Linked DNA regions of Aquabacterium sp. OR-4. The protein of the gene in region 2 interacts with the protein of the main gene of each other region in a pairwise test. Links are inferred from orthologs where the notes say so. Each region holds a gene or a part of one and is shown on either strand. Other genes may lie near its edges.

Evidence for each region.
Region 1: the proteins of hflK (region 2) and ftsH interact in binary tests that used the Escherichia coli proteins (3 or more experiments, as listed by UniProt). The link is inferred for Aquabacterium sp. OR-4 from one-to-one orthologs.

What each region holds. Positions count from the first base shown.
Region 1 is NZ_JAOCQD020000002.1:830,844-838,935, forward strand. Bases 3,370-6,259 are described here. They hold ftsH (ATP-dependent zinc metalloprotease FtsH), read right to left. Parts: upstream 5,827-6,259; coding sequence 3,913-5,826; downstream 3,370-3,912. Other genes in these bases: folP (dihydropteroate synthase), read right to left, coding at 3,370-3,790; N4G63_RS15995 (RlmE family RNA methyltransferase), read right to left, coding at 6,039-6,259. Outside these bases: phosphate ABC transporter permease PstC, read right to left, coding at 1-180; phosphate ABC transporter substrate-binding protein PstS, read right to left, coding at 295-1,287; glmM (phosphoglucosamine mutase), read right to left, coding at 1,565-2,896; more of folP, read right to left, coding at 2,963-3,369; more of N4G63_RS15995, read right to left, coding at 6,260-6,707; N4G63_RS16000 (ABC transporter substrate-binding protein), read right to left, coding at 6,786-7,607; N4G63_RS16005 (YhbY family RNA-binding protein), read left to right, coding at 7,685-8,092. UniProt on the Escherichia coli protein: Acts as a processive, ATP-dependent zinc metallopeptidase for both cytoplasmic and membrane proteins. Plays a role in the quality control of integral membrane proteins.
Region 2 is NZ_JAOCQD020000001.1:2,247,226-2,255,330, reverse strand. What follows is about bases 4,050-6,952. They hold hflK (FtsH protease activity modulator HflK), read left to right. Parts: upstream 4,050-4,837; coding sequence 4,838-6,067; downstream 6,068-6,952. Other genes in these bases: hflC (protease modulator HflC), read left to right, coding at 6,092-6,952; hflX (GTPase HflX), read left to right, coding at 4,050-4,694. Also shown: N4G63_RS09800 (YfgM family protein), read left to right, coding at 1-468; outer membrane protein assembly factor BamB, read left to right, coding at 465-1,592; ribosome biogenesis GTPase Der, read left to right, coding at 1,702-3,036; RNA chaperone Hfq, read left to right, coding at 3,136-3,378; more of hflX, read left to right, coding at 3,420-4,049; more of hflC, read left to right, coding at 6,953-6,997; N4G63_RS09765 (DUF2065 domain-containing protein), read left to right, coding at 7,020-7,205; N4G63_RS09760 (ATP phosphoribosyltransferase regulatory subunit), read left to right, coding at 7,317-8,105.

The DNA.
Region 1 (8,092 bases), on a different replicon or contig from region 2:
GCTCAGGCCGAACTTCTCGATCGCCGGCGCGGCGCCGATCAGCAGCGAGATGATGATGCCCACCAGCAGCAGCAGCGTGAGCCACGCAGCGCCATGGGTGAGCAGCGAGAACACCGAGTCAGCCCAGGGTGCGACGCGACGACGTTGCGGTGGCCGCGCCTGAGGCGCGGCCCGCTCGATGGGAGTGGAGGTGTTCAAGGGTGTGGCGGGCAGTGCGGTGGTCACCGGATTCTCCGCTTCATCGGCGCAGCGCCGGCCGACGGGCCTGGCGCTGCTTCGACAAGATGGGTTGGCCTACTTCAGAGCAACGGGCTTGCCCGAAGCGTCCTTGATCTCTCCCCACTGCTTGCGCACCAGAGCCTTGACCGAATCAGGCAGCGGCACGTAGTCCAGATCGTCGGCGGCCTTGTCGCCGTTGGCGAAGGCCCAGTCGAAGAACTTCAGCGCGGCGCTGGCGCTGGCCGGCTTGTCCTGCACCTTGTACATCAGGATGTAGGTGGGGTTGCTCAGCGGCCAGGCGTCCTTGCCGGGCTGCTCGGTGGTGATCTGGTAGAAGGTCTTCGACCAGTCGGCACCGGCGGCAGCGGCCTTGAAGGCCGTGTCGCTGGGCGACACGTACACGCCGTCCTTGTTCTTGAGCTGGGTGTACGTCATCTTGTTTTGCTTGACGTAGGCGTACTCGACGTAGCCGATCGAGTTGGGCAGGCGCTGCACGAAGGCGGCCACGCCCTCGTTGCCCTTGCCGCCGGCACCGATCGGCCAGTTCACCGCCGTGCCGTCACCCACCTTGGCCTTCCACTCGGCGTTCACCTTCGACAGGTAGTTCGTGAAGATGAAGGTGGTGCCCGAACCATCGGCGCGACGCACCACCGAGATGTCGGCGGCCGGCAGTGGCACACCGGCATTCAGCGCGGTGATGGCGGGATCGTTCCACTTGGTGATCTTGCCCAGGTAGATGTCACCCAGCACCTGGCCGGTGAGCTTGATCTGGCCCGGCTGGATGCCCTGGATGTTGACCACCGGCACCACGCCACCGATCACGGTGGGGAACTGCACCAGGCCGTCCTTGGCCAGGTCTTCGTCCTTCAGCGGCATGTCGCTGGCACCGAAGTCGACCGTCTTCGACTTGATCTGCTTGATGCCCGCACCCGACCCGACCGACTGGTAGTTGATCCGTGCACCGGTGGCCTTGTTGTAGGCATCGGCCCACTTTGCGTACAGCGGCGCCGGGAACGTGGCACCAGCGCCGGTGACGTCCTGGGCCTGTGCGGCGCCGGTGATCGCCATGGCAGCGCCAAAGCCGAAGCTGGCGGTACGGATCCACTGGTTGAGCATGGTTCGCCTTTCTTGGGTGTCGTTCAGATAGATCGACACTTTAAGAACGCACCATGACAGCTTCGTGACGGCACCGATGTGGTGCAAATCGCTGTCATAAAGCAATCGGCAAACTGTCACATACCACCATGCGCAAGCGCAGCCGGCAGTTTTTCACACCGCATGCCCCTGCCCCACCGCACAAGGCCCGGCCTGGCGCCGGTTCACCAGGCCGTCTGGCGGGTGCGGTTCAGGATTGCAAGGTGGCCGCCAGGCGCTCGGCCGCCGCCTTGGCCACGGCCGCCTCGCGCGCCTCGACCATGATGCGCAGCACCGGTTCGGTGCCGGAGGCGCGGATCAGGATGCGCCCGCTGTCGCCCAGTTCGGCGCGCACGCACTCCTGCTCGGCGGCAAAACCGGCATGGTTCTTCCAGTCCAGGCCGTCGGGCAGGCGCAGGTTGAGCAGGGTTTGCGGAAACATCTGCACATCGGCCAGCAGGTCCGCCAGCCCGGTCTTGGCCTGGTGCACGGCGTGCAGCACCTGCAGCGCGCTGATGATGCCGTCGCCGGTGGAATGGTTGTCCAGCTGCAGCAGGTGGCCCGAGCTTTCGCCGCCCAGCAGCCAGCCGCGCTGTGCCAGTTCTTCCAGGACGTAGCGATCGCCCACCTTGGCCCGCACCAGCGCCACGCCACGGCGGCACAGCGCCAGCTCGACACCCATGTTGGTCATCAGCGTGCCGACCGCACCCGGCACCGCATGGCCGCGCGACAGGCGCTCAGCCACCAGCACGTAGAGCAGTTCGTCGCCGTTGAACAGGCGGCCGTGGCGATCCACCAGCTGCAGCCGGTCGGCGTCGCCGTCCAGCGCCACGCCGTAGTCGGCGGCATGCGCGGCCACGGCGGCCACCAAGGCCTTGGGCGACGTGGCGCCAACGCCGGCGTTGATGTTCAGGCCGTCCGGGCTGCAGCCGATGGTGACCACCTCGGCACCGAGCTCATGAAACACATCGGGCGCCACGTGGTAGGCCGCCCCATTGGCCGCGTCGACCACCACCTTCATGCCCTTGAGCGAAAAGGCCTTGGGCACCGTGCTCTTGCAGAACTCGATGTAGCGGCTGCGCGAGTCTTCCACCCGCCGCGCCTTGCCGAGGTTGGCCGAGTCCACCCACTGCGGCGGCTCGTCGAGCGCCGCCTCGACAGCAAGCTCCCAGTCATCGGGCAGCTTCTCGCCCATGGCCGAGAAGAACTTGACGCCGTTGTCGGGGTAGGCGTTGTGCGAGGCGCTGATCACGATGCCCAGGTCCAGCCGCAGCGCGCGGGTCAGGTAGGCCACGCCGGGCGTGGGCAGCGGGCCGGTCAGCAAGGTGTTCACGCCCGCCGAGGCCAGGCCGGCCTCGAGCGACGATTCGATCATGTAGCCCGAGATGCGGGTGTCCTTGCCGATCAGCACCGTGGGCCGCCCGCCCTGGCGGCGCAGCACGCGCCCCACGGCATGGCCCAGGCGCAGCATGAAGTCGGGCGTGATCGGGCTGGTGCCCACAGTGCCGCGAATGCCGTCGGTGCCGAAGTACTGGCGTGTCATCGTGAGGGATCCTTCGCTCCGGAATCTTTTGTTTGAGAGTGTCGTGCCCTGGCGTCTGCGCCAGGCTTACGGCAGGCCTGCCGAGCGCCAGACCGCCAGCGCATCCACGGTGGCGGCCACATCGTGCACGCGCAGCACATGGCCACCACGCTGCACGCAGGCCAGCGCCGCTGCCACGCTGGCGGCCTGCCGTTCGTGCACCGGCCTGCCGGTCAGCAGGCCCAGCGTGCTCTTGCGGCTCCAGCCCAGCAGCAGTGGCGCGCCCAGCGTCAGCAATTCGGCCTGACGCTGCAGCAGGGCCCAATTGTCGTCGGGCGCCTTGGCGAATCCGATGCCGGGATCCACTGCAATGCGGTCCAGGGCCAGGCCTGCGGCGTGAACCTGTTCACGGCGATGCGCCAACCAGGCCCGCACCTCGGCCACCACATCGGCGTAGCCGGACAGCGCCTGCATGGTGTCGGGCCCGCCGCGCATGTGCATCAAGCACACACCCACATTGGCATGCGCGGCCACCGCGGCCAGGGCGCCTTCGCGTTGCAGCGCACGCACATCGTTGACGATGTCCACGCCGAGATCGAGCGCAGCGCGCATCACCAGCGGCGAGCTGGTGTCCACCGACACCGGCACGCCCAGCGTCAAGGCGCCGCGCAGCACCGGCAGCACGCGGGCCAGTTCGTCCTCGGCCGTCGGGCTGCTCGAGCCCGGGCGGGTCGATTCACCGCCGATGTCCAGGATGTCGGCACCTTCGCCGAGCAGACGTTCGCAATGGCTCAACGCGGCCGACACTTCGTGGTGCCGCCCGCCATCGGAGAACGAATCCGGCGTGACGTTGACGATGCCCATCACCTGCGGGCGCGCCAGATCGATGCGAAAGCGGCGCGTCTGCCAGAACAGCGGCGGCGGTGCGGAGGCGGATTCAGGCATGGCGCGTGAAAACGGGGCCCGCGGGCCCCGTGTGATCAACCCAGCGCATCAGCCGCCGGGCCATGGTTCAAGAAGACGAGCTTGGTGGCCGATCAGGCGGCCGCTGCCGGCGCCCCATCGGTGCTCACCGGGCCGCTGCCACTGGCGCCGCCGCCGGTGTTGCGCTGGGTGGGCGTCCAATCCTTCGGCGGCCGCGGCGGCCTGCCGTTCATGATGTCGTCGATCTGCTCGCCATCGATGGTTTCCCATTCGAGCAGGGCCTTGGCCATGACGTGCATCTTGTCCTGGTTGTCTTCGATCAGCTTGCGCGCGGTGGCGTACTGCTCGTCGATGATGCGTCGCACTTCCTTGTCCACCTTCTGCATGGTGGCCTCGGACATGTGCACCTGCTTGGTCACCGAGCGGCCCAGGAACACCTCGCCCTCGTTCTCGGCGTAGACCATCGGGCCCAGCTCATCGGTCATGCCGTAGCGCGTGACCATGTCGCGGGCAATGGCCGTGGCGCGCTCGAAGTCGTTGCTGGCGCCGGTGGTCATCTGGTTCATGAACACTTCTTCGGCGATGCGGCCGCCAAACAGCACCGAAATGGTGGAGAGCATGCGCTCCTTGTCCATGCTGTAGCGATCACCTTCGGGCAACTGCATCGTGACGCCCAGCGCACGGCCGCGCGGGATCACGGTGACCTTGTGCACCGGGTCGGTCTTGGGGCTCAGGCGCGCCACCAGCGCATGGCCAGCCTCGTGGTAGGCCGTGTTCTTGCGTTCTTCTTCGGGCATGACCATGGACTTGCGCTCGGGGCCCATCATGATCTTGTCCTTGGCCTTCTCGAAGTCGACCATCTCCACCACGCGCGCACTGCGGCGGGCGGCGAACAAGGCCGATTCGTTGACCAGGTTGGCCAGATCGGCACCCGAGAAGCCCGGCGTGCCACGCGCCAGGATGTCGGCCCGCACGTCCTGGCCGATCGGCACCTTGCGCATGTGCACGGTGAGGATCTGCTCGCGGCCGCGCACGTCGGGCAGCGTCACATACACCTGCCGGTCGAAACGGCCGGGGCGCAGCAGCGCCGGGTCGAGGATGTCGGGCCGGTTGGTGGCCGCCATCACGATGACGCCGAGATTGGTCTCGAAGCCGTCCATCTCGACCAGCATCTGGTTCAGCGTCTGCTCGCGCTCGTCGTTGCCGCCGCCCAGGCCGGCGCCACGATGGCGGCCCACGGCGTCGATTTCGTCGACGAAGATGATGCAGGGCGCGCTCTTCTTGGCCTGCTCGAACATGTCGCGCACACGGGCCGCGCCCACGCCGACGAACATCTCGACGAAGTCGGAGCCCGAGATGCTGAAGAACGGCACCTTGGCCTCGCCGGCGATGGCCTTGGCCAGCAGCGTCTTGCCGGTGCCCGGAGGGCCGACCAGCAACACGCCGCGCGGGATGCGGCCACCCAGCTTCTGGAACTTCTGCGGGTCTTTCAGGAAGTCGACCAGCTCCTTGACCTCTTCCTTGGCCTCGTCGCAACCGGCGACATCGGCGAAGGTGGTCGAGTTGTTGGCCTCATCGAGCATGCGCGCCTTGCTCTTGCCGAAGCTGAAGGCGCCGCCCTTGCCGCCACCCTGCATCTGGCGCATGAAGTACACCCACACGCCGATCAGCAGCAGCATCGGACCCCAGCTGATCAGCAGGCTGACCAGCAGCGAGGGCTCTTCGCGCGGCTTGACGTCGAACTTGACGCCGTTGTTGATCAGGTCGCCGACCAGACCGCGGTCGAGGTAGGTGGCGGTGGAGCGGATGCGCTTGTCGTCGTTGGTGACGGCCAGGATCTCGGTGCCGCCATTGCCCTCTTGCAGCGTGACCTGCTTGACGCGCTTGGCGCGCACCTCGTCCAGAAACTCGGAGTACCCGATCTGGCCCCCTGCCGACACCCCGCGGTCGAACTGTTTGAACACAGTGAACAGCACAAGTGCGATCACCAGCCAGACAGCGACCTTCGAGAACCACTGATTGTTCACCACGGCTCCTTCAGCCAAAACAAGACTGCGCAGGTGGTGCAGGCGACACCATGGCACGCCTGCTCCCGCGAGATACAACGCAGTTCCACGGCAGATGGGGATGATTCTAGTCGAGTCAAGCCCCCGGCTCCGGGCGCCAAAACCGGCGTGAGCCGGGGGAAATCGGCCCGTCTTCGACGCAACGCAAAGCTGCGCACCGGACGCACCGCCTGTCAGCAGTCCTTCAGACCGATGCCGACCAGAAAGGTTTCGGCCGATTTGTCGCGCGAGGCCTTGGGCTTGATCGGCTTGACCACGCGAAACTGGCGCTTGAACATTTCAACCAGCTGGCTGTAGCCGGCGCCATGAAACACCTTGGCCACCAGCACGCCATCGCGCTTGAGGTGGGATTGGGAGAACTCGAGCGCCAGCTCGACCAGGTGCTCGATGCGCGCCGAATCCGACGATGCAATGCCCGACAGGTTGGGCGCCATGTCCGACAGCACCACGTCCACCGGCCGGCCGGCCACGGCGGCATGCAGCTGCTCCAGCACGGCGTCGTCGCGGAAGTCGCCCTGCAGAAACTGCACGTCTTCCACCGGCTCCATCGGCAGCAGGTCGAGCGCGATGATCGTGCCTTGCAGTTCGCCCGAGGCCGCGCCACCGGCGCCGGCCACCTTGGGCGCGAAGCGCCGGCGCAGGTACTGGCTCCAGGCGCCGGGCGCCGAGCCGAGATCCACGACCACCTGGCCCGGACGCAGCAGCGACAGCGCCTCGTCGATCTCTTTGAGCTTGTAGGCCGCCCGGGCGCGATAGCCCTCTTTCTGGGCCATTCGCACGTAGGGATCGGTCAGATGGTCGTTCAACCAGGCCCGGTTGACCTTGCGGGACTTCGTCGCCATGCGCTTGGGGATTCTCGCGTTCTTGCGGTGGGGCCCCGGCCGACCGGCCTTGGCGGGGGCGAGAGTATCGCCGATGCGCTATTTGACGACGATCTCGGCCAGGCCGTGGCGGCGCGCCGCCGCCTCCAGGCGACCATCGCGCTTGATGCGCGCCACGAAGTGATCCAGCTCGCGCAGCCAGTCCTCGTCGCCCGGCTTGATGGCGTAGGCATAAGGAATGGTGTGGAAGGGCCGCGATGGCGCCACCAGCCGCGCCCAGTCGGCGTTGTCCAGCAGGCGCCGGCTGTAGGGAAAGTCGGTCATGAACACATCCACCCGCCCGGCTTCGAGCTCCTGCTCGCGCGTGGCCGGCGGCTTGATCACCACCACCTGGGCCTGCTTCAGTGCCACGGCCATCACCGGCTCCATGAAGGTGCCGGCCTGCACGGCCACCCGCACGCCGGGGCGGTCGATGTCTTCCCAGCGCCGCACCACATGGTTGCTGCGGGTGGTGACGCCATAAATGTCGCTCTGCAGGTAGGGCAGCGAAAACTTCAGGTGCTGCTGGCGCTGCGCGGTCACGCCCACCGCATGCATTGCCACGTCGCAGCGGTCGGTGTGCAGGTTCTCGATCAGCTTGGCGAATGACGATTCGACATGCTGCAGCTTCACGCCCAGGCCCTTGGCCAGTTCGGCCGACAGGTCGATGTCAACGCCCACCAGTTGCTCGGTGCGCGGGTTGCGGTAGGTGATGCCGTAGTAGTCGGGCCAGATGCACACCCTGAGCGTGCCGCTGCTGCGCACCCGTTCGAGCACCGGCCCGGCGCTGGCGGCCTGCGCCAACAGCAGGGCGCTGGCCAGCACCGCCAGGTGTCGGACACGGATCACGCGGGGCGGCGGCAGTTTTTTCGGCGTTGTCATCGACGTTGGCACGCGCGGACGCACGGGCGGCGCATCATAAAACCGGCGCTGGTCGCCGGACATAGGACAATTGGGCCATGTCTGCCCTTCTCCTCACTCCCGCCCAACGCAAGGAGCACCGCGCCGGTGCCCACCACCTCGACCCGGTCGTCATGATCGGTGGCGAGGGCCTGACGCCCGCGGTGGTCCAGGAAATCGACCGCGCACTGACGGCCCACGGCCTGATCAAGGTGCGCGTGTTCTCCGATGATCGAGCGGCCCGCGAAGCCATGCTGGCCAACCTGGCCGATCAGCTGTCGGCCGCGCCGGTGCAACACATCGGCAAGCTGCTGGTGCTGTGGCGGCCGATGCCCGAGAAGGCCAAGGCCGAGCGCGGTGATCGCGCCCCCGCACCGCGGGTGGTCAAGATCGTCAAGTTCGCCAAGAGCGGCTCCACCCGCCCGCAGGTCAAGAAGGTGCGCGTGCTGGGCAACGAGCGTGTCACG
Region 2 (8,105 bases):
GACGCCGACAAGGCCGGCCGCGTGTTCAACGACCTGAAGGACCGCTACCCGCGCACCGTGCTCACCCAGCAGGGTGGCCTGATGGCCGGCAAGCTGCAGGCCGAGAAGGGCCAGACCGACGCCGCCAAGGCCACGCTGGGCTGGGTGGCTGAAAACGGCAGCGAGCTCGAGTACCGCGCCATCGCCGGCCTGGCCCTGGCCGGTGTGCTGCTCGATGCCAAGCAGCCCGATGCCGCACTGAAGGCGCTGGACGGCGTGACCGCCCCCACCTTTGCCGGCCTGGCCGCCGACCGCCGCGGCGATGTGCTGCTGGCCCAGGGCAAGCCCGCCGAGGCCAAGACCGCCTACCAGGCCGCCTGGAAGGCCATCGACGAGAAGACCGACTACCGCCGCCTGGTGGAAGCCAAGCTGACCGCGCTGGGCGCCGCCCCGGCCCCGGCCGCCGCCGCCTCTGGAGCCGCGCAATGATGCGGCGCCTGAGCCTGGCCACGCTGGCCGCACCGCTGGCCTGCGCCGTGGCCCTGCTGGCCGGCTGCGCGGCCGACAAGCCCAAGCCCACCGCGCTGGACACCGTGGCACCGCAGATCGCCGGCCGCCAGGTCTGGCAGGCGCGGCTGGATGCGGTGCAGTTTCCGCTCGGTGTGGTGTCGCGCAATGGCCAGTTCGTGGTGGCCGGCAGCGACGGCACGGTGATGGCACTGGACGCCGACAGCGGCCGCGAAGTCTGGCGTGGCAGTGCCGGCGACAAGCTCTCGGCCGGCGTGGGCAGCGACGGCCGCCATGCCGCCGTGGTGACCCGCGACAACGAGCTGGTGGTGCTCGACCAGGGCGTCAAGGGCTGGAGCAAGCGACTGGCCACGCGCGTGGTCACGCCGCCGCTGGTGGCCGGTGGCCGCGTGTTCGTGATGGGTGTCGACCGCGTGGTGCACGCCTTCGATCTGCAGGACGGGCTCAAGCTGTGGTCGGCCACGCGCCAGGGCGAGGCCCTCACGCTGGCCCAGCCCGGCCTGCTGACCGCCTTCCAGGACACGCTGGTGGCCGGCATCGGCGCCGTGCTGGTGGGCATCGATCCCACCAAGGGCAGCGTGCGCTGGGAGCTGCCGCTGACCTCGCCGCGCGGCACCAACGAGGTCGAGCGTCTGAACGACCTGCTGGGCCCGATGGTGCGGGTGGGCGACGTGGTCTGTGCCCGCGCGTTCCAGACCGCAGTCGGCTGTGCCGACCTGGCCAAGCGCAGCGTGCGCTGGAGCCGCAATGCCGGTGGCATGAACGCGGTCGGCGGTGACGCCGAATACCTGTTCGGCGCCGATGGCTCCGACCGCATCAACGCCTGGCGCGCCAGCAATGGCGACCTGGCCTGGAGCAACGAGCGCCTGCTGTACCGCAGCCTCAGCGCGCCGCTGTCGGCCGGTAGCGCGGTGATCTTCGGCGACTACGAAGGCCAGGTGCACTTCCTGTCGCGCGCCGAGGGCAAGCTGGTGCTGCGCCTGCCCACCGACGGCTCGCCGGTGGTGGCGCAGCCCGTGCTGTCGGGCGCCACCGTGCTGGTGGTCACCCGCAACGGCGGCCTCTTCGCCTTCCGTCCCGAATGATGTTCAGCCCCGCGCTCGCCTGGCTCGCTGGCCCCCGCGGGGCCGCCAGCCTGCCTTGGGGCGGCCCGGCGTCTGGCCGGCCCCTTCGATTCCTGTCCGAGCACGCCAAGTGAAGCCTGTCATCGCCCTCGTGGGCCGCCCCAATGTGGGCAAGTCCACGCTGTTCAACCGCATGACCAAGAGCCGCGATGCCATCGTGGCCGACTTTGCCGGTCTCACGCGCGACCGCCACTACGGTGACGGCCAGCACGCCGGTCGCAGCTTCATCGTCATCGACACCGGCGGCTTCGAGCCCGAGAAGCCCACCGGCATCGTGGCCAAGATGGCCGAGCAGACCCAGGCCGCGGTGGCCGAGGCCGATGTGGTGGTGTTCGTCGTCGATGCGCGGGCTGGCGTCTCGGCGCAAGACCACGACATCGCACGCTACCTGCGCACCGCCAACAAGCGCACCCTGCTGGCCGTCAACAAGGCCGAAGGCATGCTCGAGGCCCCGGCGCTGGGCGAGTTCTTCGAGCTCGGCATGGGCGATCCGAACCCGGTGTCGGCGGCGCACGGCCAGGGCATCCGCAGCCTGCTCGATGTCGCCCTCGACAGCTTTCCCGAAGACGACGAGCCCGCCGAGCCCGATGCCAACGCGCCGATCCGCCTGGCCGTGGCCGGCCGGCCCAACGTCGGCAAGAGCACCCTGATCAACACCTGGCTGGGCGAGGAACGCCTGGTCGCGTTCGACATGCCGGGCACCACGCGCGACGCGATCAGCGTGCCTTTCGAGCGCAACGGCCGCAAGTTCGAGCTGATCGACACCGCCGGCCTGCGCCGCAAGGGCAAGGTCTTCGAGGCCATCGAGAAGTTCTCGGTGGTCAAGACCCTGCAGGCCATCGCCGATGCCCATGTGGTGGTGCTGATGCTCGACGCCACCCAGGGCGTGACCGACCAGGACGCGCACATCGCCGGTTACATCCACGAATCGGGCCGTGCCGTGGTGGTGGCGGTGAACAAGTGGGACGCGGTGGATGCCTACCAGCGCCAGATGTTCGAGCGTGCGCTCGAGCAGCGCCTGGCCTTTCTGCGCTTTGCCGAGGTGCTGCAGATCTCGGCGCTCAAGCGCCAGGGGCTCACGCCGCTGTGGCGGGCCATCGCCGATGCCCACAAGTCGGCCACCACCAAGATGCCCACGCCGCAGCTGACGCGCCTGCTGCACGAGGCGGTGGAGCACCAGCAGCCCAAGCGATCGGGCATGTTCCGCCCCAAGCTGCGCTACGCGCACCAGGGCGGCATGAACCCGCCGATCGTGGTCATCCACGGCAATGCACTCGAGCATGTCACCGACGTCTACAAGCGTTACCTCGAGGGGCGCTTTCGCGCGCACTTCAAGCTGGTGGGCACGCCGATGCGCATCGAGATGCGCTCGTCGAAGAACCCGTTCGACGCCGACAAGGACTGATCCTGTCGCTTGTGGGGGCCAGCGCGGCGAGGGTCTCAGGGCTTTCCCCGATGTGTTAATGTGCCTCCTCCAGAACCCTCTCCAACACGGAGTCATATCGTGAGCAACAAAGGGCAGCTTCTACAAGACCCGTTCCTGAACCTGCTGCGCAAGGAGCATGTACCGGTCTCGATCTACCTGGTCAACGGCATCAAGCTGCAGGGCCACATCGAGTCTTTTGACCAGTACGTCGTCCTCCTGCGCAACACCGTCACCCAGATGGTCTACAAGCACGCCATCTCCACCGTGGTGCCAGGTCGTCCGGTGAACTTCCACGCCAGCGAACCGGCCACCCCGGCCTGAGCGCGCACCCTGAACCGCGGCCCAGTGCCCCGCACGCCCACTTGAGTTCCGAACACCGGGACCCTTCGACCGACGACGACCGTCCCGGCCCCGCACGGGCCGTGCTGGTGGGCGTTGACCTGGGCGACGCCAAGTCCTTCGATCCCACGCTGGACGAGCTGGCGCTGCTGGCTGAATCGGCGGGCGATGTGACGGTGGCGCGGGTGATCGCGCGCCGGCGTGCGCCCGATCCGGCCTTGTTTGTGGGCAGCGGCAAGGCCGACGAGATCAAGATGCTGGTGCAGATGCATGGCGCCCATGGCGTCATCTTCGACCAGCCGCTCTCGCCGGCCCAGCAGCGCAACCTCGAGCGCCACATCGGCGTGGCGGTGTCCGATCGCACGGCGCTGATCCTCGAGATCTTCGCTGCGCGCGCGCAAAGCCACGAGGGCAAGCTGCAGGTCGAGCTGGCTCGCCTGCAGTACATCGCCACCCGCCTGGTGCGGCGCTGGAGCCACCTTGAGCGCCAGCAGGGCGGCATCGGCGGCCGAGGCGGTCCGGGCGAGGCCCAGATCGAGCTGGACCGCCGCATGATCGGCGAGCGCATCAAGCAGGTGAAGGCGCGGCTCGAGAAGGTCAAGCGCCAGCGCAGCACCCAGCGCGGTGCACGGCGGCGCAGCGGCACCTTCCGCGTCTCGCTGGTGGGCTACACCAATGCCGGCAAGAGCACGCTGTTCAATGCCCTGGTCAAGGCGCGCACCTATGCGGCCGACCAGCTGTTCGCCACGCTCGACACCACCACCCGCAGCCTGTACCTGCAGCAGCTGGGTGCGGCGGTGGCCTTGTCGGACACCGTCGGCTTCATCCGCGATCTGCCGCACAAGCTGGTCGAGGCTTTCGAGGCCACGCTGCAGGAGGCGGCCGATGCCGATCTGCTGCTGCATGTGGTGGATGCCTCGAGCCCGGCGCTGCAGGAGCAGCGCGATGAGGTCGAGCGTGTGCTGGCCGAGATCGGCGCCGGCGACATCCCGCAGGTGCTGGTGTTCAACAAGCTCGACCGGCTGGAGGCCGCGCCGCGCGAACTGCGCGACTGGCTTGAGCGCCCGGGTGGCGTGCGCACGCCGCGGGTGTTTGTCAGTGCACGCGACGGCAGCGGGCTCGAGGGCCTGCGCGAGCTGATTGCGCAACTGGCCGGCGCGCAGGACTTGAATCCACCCGACGAGGCCCAAGATCCTCGGTTCCGCGCCGAGGCATCGGAGTCTGGCGAGCCGTCGGAAACCCTGCTGTTTTCGCCCACGGGCTCCGATTTGCCCAAGTTACCATCGGCGTCCTCATGAGCATGCACGCATCTTCTTCCACCTCGTCGCGCCACTTCGGCGTGGCTGGCTTCCGTGGGCGCCTGGGCGCCGTGGCCGTTGCCGGGCAGGCGCTGGTCAGCGCGCTGTGGCAACGCCGCCCGGACGCCGCCGCACCGCTGCAGATGGCCAACGGCCGCAACGACGGCCCGCCGGATCTCGACGAGCTGTGGCGCGACTTCAACCGCAAGCTGTCGGGTCTGTTCAACGGCAAGGGCGGCGGCAATGGCCAGCCGCCGCGCCGTGACCAGCAAGACCCCGATGGCGGCGGTGGCCCCTCGTTCCAGCCCGACATGAAAAGCGCCGGCATCGGCGTGGGCCTGATCGCGCTGGTGGTGGCCGTGGTGTGGGCCGGCAGCGGCTTCTTCATCGTGCAGGAAGGCCAGCAGGCCATCATCACCACCTTCGGGCGCTATGCGCAGACGGTGGATGCCGGTTTCCACTGGCGCTTTCCGTTTCCGTTCCAGGCCCACGAGACGGTGGGCGTGACGCAGCTGCGCTCGGTGGAAGTGGGCCGCAACAGCGTGGCCCAGACCACCGGCCTGCGTGACTCGTCGATGCTGACGATGGACGAGAACATCGTCGACATCCGCTTCACCGTGCAGTTCCGGCTGAAGGATGCCAAGGGCTACCTGTTCAACAACCGCGACCCCGATCTGGCCGTCGAGCAGGCCAGCGAATCGGCCGTGCGCGAGATCGTCGGCAAGAGCAAGGTCGACTCGGTGCTCTACGAGCAGCGCGACGCCATCGCCACCGACCTGGCCAAGTCGATCCAGAACCAGGTCGACCGCCTGGGCGCGGGCATCCTGATCGTGGCGGTGAACGTGCAGAACGTGCAGGTGCCCGAGCAGGTGCAGGCGGCGTTCAACGACGCGGTGAAGGCCGGCGCCGACCGCGACCGCTACAAGAACGAAGGCCAGGCCTATGCCAGCGACGTGGTGCCCAAGGCCCGCGGCACGGCGGCGCGCCTGAAGGAAGAATCCGAAGGCTACGCGCAGCGCGTGGTGGCGCAGGCCGAGGGTGATGCGCAACGCTTCCGCGCCGTGCTCACCGAGTACCAGAAGGCGCCTGCCGTGACCCGCGACCGGCTGTACGTCGACACCATGCAGCAGGTCTACAGCAGCGTCACCAAGGTCATGGTCGACAGCCGCAGCGGCTCGAACCTGCTGTACCTGCCGCTCGACAAGCTGCTGCAGCCCTCCGGCGCCTCGGCGCCCACCGGCACGGTGCAGGTGGTGCCGCAGTCGGTGCCGGCCGCGGCGCAGAACAATGACGCGGGTTCGGCCTCGGGCGCCGCCGCCGCCGACTCGCGTTCGCGCGACGGCAGCCGCAGCCGCGACCGCGACGGCCGCTGAACCACGCGCTGGACGACTCAGACCATGAATCGAATCGGACTCTACGTGGCTTCGGCCCTGCTGGTGGTGATGCTGCTGGCTTCCACGCTCTTCGTCGTCGACCAGCGCCAGCTGGCGGTGGTGTACGCGCTGGGTGAGATCAAGGAAGTCATCAGCGAGCCGGGCCTCAAGGTCAAGCTGCCGCCGCCGTTCCAGAACGTCGTGTTTCTCGACAAGCGCATCCAGACGCTGGACAGCCCCGAGACCCGGCCGATCTTCACCGCCGAGAAGAAGAGCCTGGTGATCGACTGGCTGGTGAAGTGGCGCATCTCCGAGCCGCGCCAGTTCATCCGCAACAATGGCGTCGACATCCGCAACCTCGAAGGCCGGTTGAGCCCGGTGGTGCAGGCCGCGTTCAACGAGGAGATCACCCGCCGCACCGTGCGTGGCGTGCTCGCCGCCGAGCGCGACAAGGTGATGCAGGACGTGCGCAAGCGGCTCGAGGACGAGGCCAAGGCCTTCGGCATCGAGATCGTCGATGTGCGCATCAAGCGCGTGGACTTTGTGGCCGACATCACCGATGCCGTCTACAAGCGCATGGAATCCGAGCGCAAGCAGGTGGCCAACGAGTTGCGTTCGCAGGGCCAGGCAGAAGCCGACAAGATCCGCGCCGAGGCCGAGAAGCAGCGCGAAGTGATCATTGCCGAGGCCTACCGCGACGCCCAGAAGATCAAGGGTGAGGGCGATGCCAAGGCCAGCGCGATGTATGCCGACGCCTTTGGCCGCGATCCGTCCTTTGCCAAGTTCTACCGCAGCCTCGAGGCCTACCGCGCCAGCTTCCGCAACAAGTCGGACGTGATGGTGGTCGACCCCTCGGCCGACTTCTTCAAGGCCATGCAGGGCAGCGGCAGCGCTGCGGCCCCGGCAGCCCCGGCCCGCGGCAAGAACTGACACGGTTCAGCGGGCGGCCACGATGGCGGATCTGCTGCTCGGCGCACTGGCGCTGATGCTGGTGATCGAAGGCCTGCTGCCCTTTCTGAGCCCGCGCCGTTGGCGCGAGGTGTTCGCCCGCGCGCTGGCCCTCAGTGACGGTCAGCTGCGCTTCATCGGCCTGGCCAGCATGCTGCTGGGCCTGCTGCTGCTGAGCCTCTGGCATTGAGCCGCACGGGCCGGCGGTGCGCCGGCCGGCGGCCTTTGATGCGTGTCGCAGGCCACCGTGCCGGCATGCCGCGCCGGTACAATGCCGTTTTCAACCCCCCCGGGTTTTCAAATGTCTTCTGCTTGGCTGCTGCCCGAGCACATTGCCGACGTGCTGCCTGCGCAGGCGCGGCGCCTCGAAGAACTGCGTCGTGGCCTGCTGGACATGGCGCGTGGCTACGGCTTCGAGCTGGTCATGCCGCCGCTGCTCGAGCACCTGGATTCGCTGCTCAGCGGCACCGGGCATGAGCTGGATCTGCGCACCTTCAAGCTGGTCGATCAATTGAGCGGCCGCACCCTCGGTGTGCGCGCCGACAGCACGCCGCAGGTGGCGCGCATCGACGCACACCTGCTCAACCGCGCCGGCGTCACCCGGCTGGCCTACTGCGGCCCGGTGCTGCACACGCGGCCACAGGGGCCGCTGGCCACGCGCGAGCCGCTGCAGTTTGGCGCCGAGATCTACGGCCACGCCGGGCTCGAGGCCGATCTCGAGGTGATGGATCTTGCGCTGGACGGTCTGCGCGCCGCCGGCCTGGGTGATCTGGTGATCGACCTGGCCGATGCCCGCCTGGTGCGTGGCGTGCTGGATGGCGTGGCGCTGGATGCCGCGGCGCTGGGCGAGGTGATCGCCGCGCTGGCCGCCAAGAACAGCGCCCGCCTCGAGGCGTTGGCGGCCGGTTTTCCGGCCGAGGCCCGCAGCGGCCTGCTGGCGCTGCCGCTGCTCTACGGTGATGGGGCCACGCTGGCTGCGGCGCGCGAGCGCCTGCCGGCGCGGCCGATGATCCATGCGGCGCTGGACGATCTGGCCTGGCTGGCCAGCCATCTGGCGCGCGTGCATCCCGATGTGCGGGTGGGTTTCGAC